Regions from separate parts of the Oceanobacter sp. 5_MG-2023 genome, predicted to be linked through region 2. Evidence: predicted binding sites of a transcription regulator. Region 2 holds the regulator's gene; the other holds the start of a gene.
The links. The regulator FNR, encoded in region 2, switches genes on or off when oxygen is low (the NO sensors DNR and NnrR bind a similar motif). The targets are predictions, from matches to a motif close to TTGATNTANATCAA.
Positions count from the first base shown of each region.

Region 1: the regulator FNR is predicted to act here: its motif matches at 1,628-1,641, upstream of coq7 (2-polyprenyl-3-methyl-6-methoxy-1,4-benzoquinone monooxygenase).

Region 1 is NZ_JAUORS010000003.1:53,024-56,922, reverse strand. Features, by position in the region: gene Q4551_RS03260 (response regulator) at 1-57, shown strand, start outside; gene Q4551_RS03255 (AAA family ATPase) at 83-1,582, opposite strand; gene coq7 (2-polyprenyl-3-methyl-6-methoxy-1,4-benzoquinone monooxygenase) at 1,729-2,382, shown strand; gene Q4551_RS03245 (DoxX family protein) at 2,489-3,097, opposite strand; gene Q4551_RS03240 (zf-HC2 domain-containing protein) at 3,202-3,429, opposite strand; gene Q4551_RS03235 (RNA polymerase factor sigma-70) at 3,432-3,899, opposite strand, start outside.
Region 2 is NZ_JAUORS010000020.1:60,254-64,152, reverse strand. Features, by position in the region: gene Q4551_RS13145 (NahK/ErcS family hybrid sensor histidine kinase/response regulator) at 1-423, shown strand, start outside; gene greB (transcription elongation factor GreB) at 485-964, opposite strand; gene ttcA (tRNA 2-thiocytidine(32) synthetase TtcA) at 1,029-1,880, opposite strand; gene fnr (fumarate/nitrate reduction transcriptional regulator Fnr) at 2,095-2,874, opposite strand; gene Q4551_RS13125 (sulfite exporter TauE/SafE family protein) at 3,038-3,694, opposite strand; gene ccoS (cbb3-type cytochrome oxidase assembly protein CcoS) at 3,691-3,899, opposite strand, start outside.

The DNA.
Region 1 (3,899 bases), on a different contig from region 2:
GGCGAACGCTTGAAACGGGCGTTACTGGAGCTGAAATACCACCCGCAACAAGACTGAACAGACTTACTGGATAGACTTAATCTTAATGTGCCAGCACAGAGCGCCCGGTTGCCCACCGGCGCAAATGCTGTAATTGCTCCGCCATCGTCACCGACAGTGGCTGGGTAGCATTGGCGGCATCGATCAATTGCGCAGTGGTCAGCGGTTGATGTCGGGAGCTGGCACCGTCGGCCACTCCGGATTCCGAACTGGCATACCAGGCTGCCACCACCACCTGCTCAATTTCAGCCCCAGAAAAACCTTCTGTTGCTGCTGCCAGCAATCCCAGATCAACGGCATCGGCATCATGGCCCCGCTTGCCCAGATGAATGCGGAAAATTGCCTCTCGCACACCGGCATCGGGCAAGTCGACAAAAAAGATTTCATCCAGACGGCCTTTACGCATCAACTCCGGTGGCAAGGCATGAATATTGTTGGCGGTTGCGACCACAAACACCGGTTGTTGCCGCTCCGCCATCCAGGTCAGCAAGGTGCCCAGCAAACGCTGGCTGACGCCGTTGTCCTGGCCACCTTCACCCGCCAATGCTTTTTCGATTTCATCAATCCAGACCACACATGGTGACATCAGCTCCGCCAGCTGCAGGGCCTCTCGCAAATTACGTTCGGTTTCACCAAAAAACTTGTTGTACAAGGCACCCATATCAAGCCGTAACAAGGGCACTCCCCAGCTCCCCGCCACGGCTTTTGCCGCCAGACTTTTACCACTGCCCTGTACCCCGAACAGCAGCATTCCCTTGGGCCGCATATTGGCATCAGCTTGCAAGAACGCCTGCTGCCGTCGTTGCAGCCATTGTTTCATGGTATCCAGTCCGGCCACATCGCCAAAGCGGGCGGTGTCGTACTCAAACCCCATCACGCCATCCATATCCATTAACTGGAGTTTGGCCCGGCTGACTTCGGGCACATCGTCTGCCGTAATCGCACCGTCATCCACAATTGCCCCGCGAATCAAGCGCCGCGCATCGGAATAGGTCAAGCCCCGGAGGTTGGCAACCAACCGCTTCAGCGTCGCTTCATCGGTTTTGACCCGCATCCCGCTTTGAGCGGTATAACGACGCGCTTCTTCCTGCACCAGGGTCATCAGTTGCTGCTCATTCGGCAATTGCAGCTGGAAGCGTGCGCTCAGTCGCATCAACTCATCCGGTACGGTGAGGCGATGACTGAGCAAGACCAGTGTCTTGCCACCATTGGCATGCTGCAAGGCAATATCTTTCAGCAAGCGGACCGTTGCCGGTTCAGAGAGAAACGGGTGCAAATCACAAAAAACAAAAATCCCCCCCTGCTGCTGCTGCTTGATATGCATCAGCGCCCGGTCCGGTACTTCACTCTGCTCCAGTCCCGGGTCTTCACCAAACCCCAGTCGCCGCAAGCCATCGGTCAGGGTCCACTGTTGCAGTGCCATACCCCGTTTGATCGCCAACCGCGTCAGTAAATCCAGCGCCCGTGGTTCTTCGTGGGTTTCTATCACCAGAATGGGCGTATGGCGCTCCAGCATCAGGGCCAGGTCGTGTACATCCTGCATACTTTGATTCTCTCTGTCAGGCTGTCAGTAAGGGGAGGAATATCGATGATACGAATCATGCATCAGAACGCAGAAAAACGTAAACTGTCAGCAGATTCAGTTTTCCGGGGATGGCCTGCCATACCCGCATTGCGGAGAGACTTTTTATGAGCCAGCCAACCACTCGCCAATATTCCTTGCCTGACCGTTTGCTTGCCAGTGCCGACCAGGCCCTGCGTACTCTGGTACCGGGAGCCGCGGCCGCGTCACGTCCATCGCCGGCCCAGCAGCGTGAGCAGCATGAGATGACCGACGCCGAACGACAGCATGCCGCCGCCTTGATGCGTATTAATCACACCGGTGAAGTTTGCGCCCAGGCCTTGTATCAGGGGCAGGCATTAACTGCCAAGCTGGCTGATGTGCGTGAGGCAATGGAAACAGCCGCGGCAGAAGAAATCGATCACCTGGCCTGGTGTGAAGCCCGAATCAAGGAACTGGACGGCCATACCAGCCTGCTCAACCCACTGTTTTATGGTTTGTCCCTCGGTATTGGTGCCGCAGCAGGAAAGATCGGTGACAAGGTCAGTCTGGGATTTGTTGCCGCAACAGAGCAGCAGGTATGCAAACACCTGACGTCTCACCTCAGCGCCTTGCCAGTGCAGGATGAACGCAGCAAGGCGGTGTTGTTACAGATGCTGGAAGACGAAGCCAGACACGCAACCACGGCTCTGGAAGCCGGTGGTCACAAATTCCCCTTACCTATCAAGATGGCCATGAGCGCCGTGTCCAGGGTTATGACCGGGGCGACGTACCGGATCTGATCCTTGTTGTTTGTTATCGTGGCCGTGTATGGGGGTATCCGGTGTTTGCCCATACCTCTGTCCATAACCGCTGTCATCATAACAACCAGGGTTATTCGGTCGGTCGTTAGCGCAACAGGTTATGACGGCGTGCAATCCAGTAATCCATACTCAGATAGCGGCCACCACCGGTAAAAAACAGGCTCAGTAGCATGATAAAATAGGTCGCAGCGAATTCGATGCCATTATTCAATATGGCAAAGGCACCGCGACCTGTCAGCCAGTCGTAATGTCCGTGTTCCTGCAGAATCGTACGAGCGGCTTCCAGCCGTTCTGCCGATGCCATAATCCGCTCATTGGCCAACCAGCTGGAAGCATCGGCAATGGCCAGCCAACCGTGCTGCCAATGTACTGACAGCGCTGCCATTATCATGATTAACATCAGCGGAATCGATATCCAGCGAACGGCCAGGCCGACAATCAATAGCCAGGCTCCAAAAAATTCAAAGCCCGATACCAGTGCGACCAGCACTTCCGGCATGGGCAGGCCCAGCCCCCAGCCTGTATTGCCAAACCAGCTGACTGTCTTATCAAATGTCATCATTTTGTCCCAGCCGGACTGCATCAGGACCGGAGCGAGATAGAGGCGCATCAACAGAGGGGCAAGGCCATCCAGTGGTTGCGCCGATCGCAAGACCCGGTCGGCTGGACGATAGAGTATATCGATAAGACTCATGAAAATTCCTGTCTGATAAATAGAGGATCAGCGCGTACCAATCCTCATTGGGTTATCAAGCTGTCGACACCATTTGGCCTCTGACAAGAAGTGCTGGAACGGCGTTATTCGTTGTCTTTGTTGTGGCCCTGCCAACCCGGTGGCTTGTCTTCCGGGTCATCACCCTGCGCAAAAGAACGCATCATGCCGCGTAATGATTGCATTTGCTGGCCAAAATTTTTACAGCCAGCGCAGATCATCGTATGAATTTTTAGCTCTGCCGTTTCTCCCAACGATAACTTGCGTTCTTGTGCTTCCGACATCAGCCGTGTTGCTTCACGACAATTCATCATGATTATGCCTCCTGTGCCCCTGAGAACCAGTTATTTTCCAGGCATTCCCGTAACTGCAGCCGCGCCCGATACAGCAAGACGTGCAAATTGCTGACACTGACCGACTGGGCAGAACAGATTTCGTTGCTGCTCAGTTCGAGAAATTCCCGCATCATAAAGACACGAGCCTGCTGTGCGGGCAAATGATTCAGGCAAGCATCAAAAACTTGCCAGAACTGCCGCTCATAAACCAGTCGCTGCGGGGCACCCCAATGCTGTGGGCGTTCGTCAGCTTGCCAGTGCCCCCGATGGTCAAACAATTGGTCGTCCAACTCCTCACCATTCTTACAGCCATCGTCATCATCTGGCAGCATATGTTCCTGCGAACGATACTTCTGCCGCAAGATATCGGTGATTTTGTTCTTGAGAATGGCAAAGACCCAGGTTTTTAAAGCCGCCTGGCGTTTGAATGCATCGGCATTTTTCAGGGC
Region 2 (3,899 bases):
ACCACACCGGGATTGGCCTTGTTGGGCAATCAGCAATTTCGGGGACGCCGGGCGCTGGTGATTGATAATGAAGCGTCGATCTGTCAGGCCATGGCGGTGTTGCTCAGTGGCTGGGGTTTTGAGGTGATCACCGCGCGTAGTTACGAAGAACTGTTGGTGCAACAACCAGAGCTGGATGCCGGTATTGATTTGATTCTCGCCGATTATCATCTCGACAATGGCGTCACCGGGCTGGATGTGGTTCGGCAGATGCGTACCGATCTGGGGCTGGATGCGCCGGTGCTGATGATTACGGCCAATTACACTAATGTGCTGAAACAGGAAGTGCGGGAGCTGGGCTATCGTTTGATGAACAAGCCGGTACGCCCGGCGAAACTCAAAGCCATGATCCATCATATGATTCATCAGGCCATTGTGGTGTAAATTACGGATTCCAGCTTCCAGCCGGTTTCTGGATCAGAACAGCGGCCAACCTCGTCTCTTGTTATAACGGGGTATCGTAACGAATGGCGGTGATTTCCCATTCCCGGGTTGCTTCTTCTGTTTTGATGAACACATCATCACCGACGGACTTCCCCAGACACGCTCTGACAACCGGCGCATTAACAGAGGCATAATGCTTTTTGCCGTAGATTTCATCCGGGCCAACGATACGGAAAAGCAAGGTGTTATCCTCTTCGTCCATCAGGGTAACCCAGGCACCAAAATAGGCCTTGCCTTCCTGGCTGGGGTGGTATTCGCTGACCCGTACAGCGTCCAGCCGTTTTCTGAGATAGCGCACCCGGCGGTCAATCTCTCGCAGCCGTTTTTTGTTGTACTGATAGTCGGCATTTTCAGAACGGTCGCCCAGACTCGCTGCCCAGGTCACTTTTTTGGTGACTTCCGGGCGTTCAGTTCGCCAGAGATAATCCAGCTCCTGCTCCAGCTCTGCATACCCCTCAGGGGTGATGATATTGGTATCCATGGTTCTCCCTTGAAGGTTGGGTGCACTGTCTGGTGAGGAGCTGCCCAGGGGCCGGGACGCGCCTTTAATCGATGGTGACGATATCGAGCCGGGTGGCCAGGTGCGTCTGGTCTTGTTGTTGTTGCAAATTGACAAAATCAAACAGATTGAGATCGCCGAGCTGGGAGGGGGCGATATTGCAGATGGCAGCAAAGATATTCTCGCTGCGGCCTGGTTGTATCCTTTCCCATTCGGTCAGCATATTCTTGATGTTCTGGCGCTGCATGTTGTCCTGGGAGCCACACAGGTTACAAGGGATGATTGGGAACTCCATGGCGGTTGAATAAGCCTGGATGTCTTTTTCCTTGCAGTAGGCCAGCGGGCGGATCAGAACGTGCTTTTTATCGTCGCTGAGCAGCTTGGGTGGCATGGCTTTGAGTTTGCCGCCGTAAAACATGTTCAGGAATAAGGTTTCAATGATGTCGTCGCGATGATGGCCCAGGGCGATTTTATTGGCACCAATTTTTTCAGCAAAGCCGTAGAGGGTGCCGCGACGCAGGCGGGAGCACAGGCCGCAGGTGGTTTTTCCTTCCGGCACCAGATCCATGACCACGCTGTACGTGTCTTTTTCAACAATATGGTAGGGAATATCCAGCTTGCCCAGATACTCGGGTAACACGTGTTCGGGGAAGCCAGGCTGTTTCTGGTCCATATTGACGGCAATCAGCTCAAAGTTGACCGGGGCGCTTTTTTTCAGGCTGATCAGGATATCGAGCATGGTGTAGGAGTCTTTGCCGCCCGACAGGCATACCATGATCCGGTCACCCTCTTCGATCATGCAATAGTCTTCAATCGCCTTGCCAACGTTTCGGCGCAAACGTTTATGAAGTTTGTTGAATTCGGTGCGTGCTTTGCGATCAATGACATCGGCGGTCATGCTGGAAAACTCCTGAGCATTCTGGGGCGGAACACTGGCTAAAAATCAGGCGGCGAATTCTAGCGAATAGATTGGCTGGCGTCAGTAACTGTTGCCAGCCAATAACAACGCGGTGGCCGGTTAGCGGGTTCAGGGATGAAACTGGGCACAGAAACAAGGATATAAGGGGTTTTTGCCGTTACCGCTGAGAAGGGTAACGGCACGCTGTGCGGGATTATTCCGCTGGCGTTTTCTCGTCACATTCAATTTGTGGGTTCAGTCCGGCCATTTCATACAGGCTGTTCATGTCCAGAACGATGATTTCCTTGCTCTGGGTTTCGATCAGGGCATTTTTCTGGAAACGGGTGAATACCCGACTGATGGTTTCTACCGCGAGGCCAAGGTAGTTGCTGATGTCGACCCGCGACATGGGCAGGCGGAAGTGGGTGGCACTGAAACCGCGTCGAGCGTAACGGTTGGAGATATCCAGCAAAAACGAGGCTACACGTTCTTCGGCGTTCTTTTTGCTCAACAGCAACATCATGTTCTGGTCGTGACGAATTTCGTTGCCCATGGTGCGCATCAACTGTTTGCGCAGGTCGGGGAGTTCGTCGGTCAGGTTTTCCAGCTGATGAACCGGAATTTCACAGACGGTGGTGGTTTCCAGCGCTTTGGCGGTGAGAGGGTAATCACCGGCATCGTAACCGGCCAGACCAATCAGTTCGCTGGCGAGATGAAAGCCAGTGATCTGTTCTTCGCCATTACTGGCCAGGGTGTAGGTTTTCAGGGCACCGGTACGTACCGCAAACACGGACTGGAATTCATCCCCTTGCTGGAATAACAGCTGGCCTTTTTGAATGGGTCGGCCACGGCGAATGATATCGTCCAGTCGCTCCATATCTGTGTCACTGAGCGAGAGTGGCAGACACAGTGCGTTCAGGGAGCAAGTCTGGCAGTGGGGTTGATTACCGCGCAAGGGAGGGTGCGCAGGCTGTGCAGCTTGGTTTGTTTTCATTGAGCTCACCGTGTCGGGTTTTCCGTTATGTAGGGAAGAACCGTGTTCCATTAATTTTCGTATGGTCTTAGCTCGACGAGTGGCTGTCAAGACATTGGTCAAGGTATTGAGTCAAGGTATTGTCAACGGATGATCAGTCGCTGATCAATAACGACCCTGGCTACTATAACCAGATGGCTGCTGCAGTCCAAACGCCGTAACCAATCAGTAACAGTCCGGCAATGATACGGCTAAGGCTGTGACTGAGTAATCGGCTCAGGCTGGTGGCGGCGAGGCCACTGGCGAACAGGGCAGGCAGTGTGCCAAGGCCAAAGCAGAACATGGTCAGTGCCCCTTTGAGGGGATCACCATTGGCGGCGACCCAGCTCAAAGTGCTGTATACCAGTCCGCAAGGGAGCCAGCCCCATAGCAGTCCAAGGCGAAAGCGACTGCTGATCGAATATTGTGTCATCAAGGGGCGGGTAGCAGGCTGCAGCCTTTGCCATAGATATTGGCCAACTTGTTCGATACGGGTGAGCCAGCTTGCCCAGCGGGCAACGTAGAGCCCCATCAGCACCAGCAGTATGGCGGCCAGTGTACGTAATGCCAGCATCAGTACATCATTCAGTTGTTGTAGCCATAAGCCAAGCAGCGAGACGAGCAGGCCGGCAAAGGCGTAACTGGTGATACGACCGCTGTTAAAAGCCAGTGCTGTCAGTAGCGGTTGTTGTTGTGAGCGGGTGCCAATGGCGGCGGCAATGCCGCCACACATTACCAGGCAGTGACTGGAGCCAAACAGGCCCAGCAACAGGGCGGTTAACAGGGAGAGTGGTTCAATCACAATGGGTTTTTATCGGTTGCCGTGGTATGGGGTGCTGGTGTTGTGTCGGTTGCTGTGGGATGGGTGCTTGCGGGATCGTCATCGTCATCAAAGAGAATTCTGTGAGCCGGAGATTCCATATCATCAAACTGGCCGCTGCGCACTGCCCAGAAAAAAATCAGCGTGGCAATGCTGATCAGGACGATCGAAAGTGGAACAAGTATGT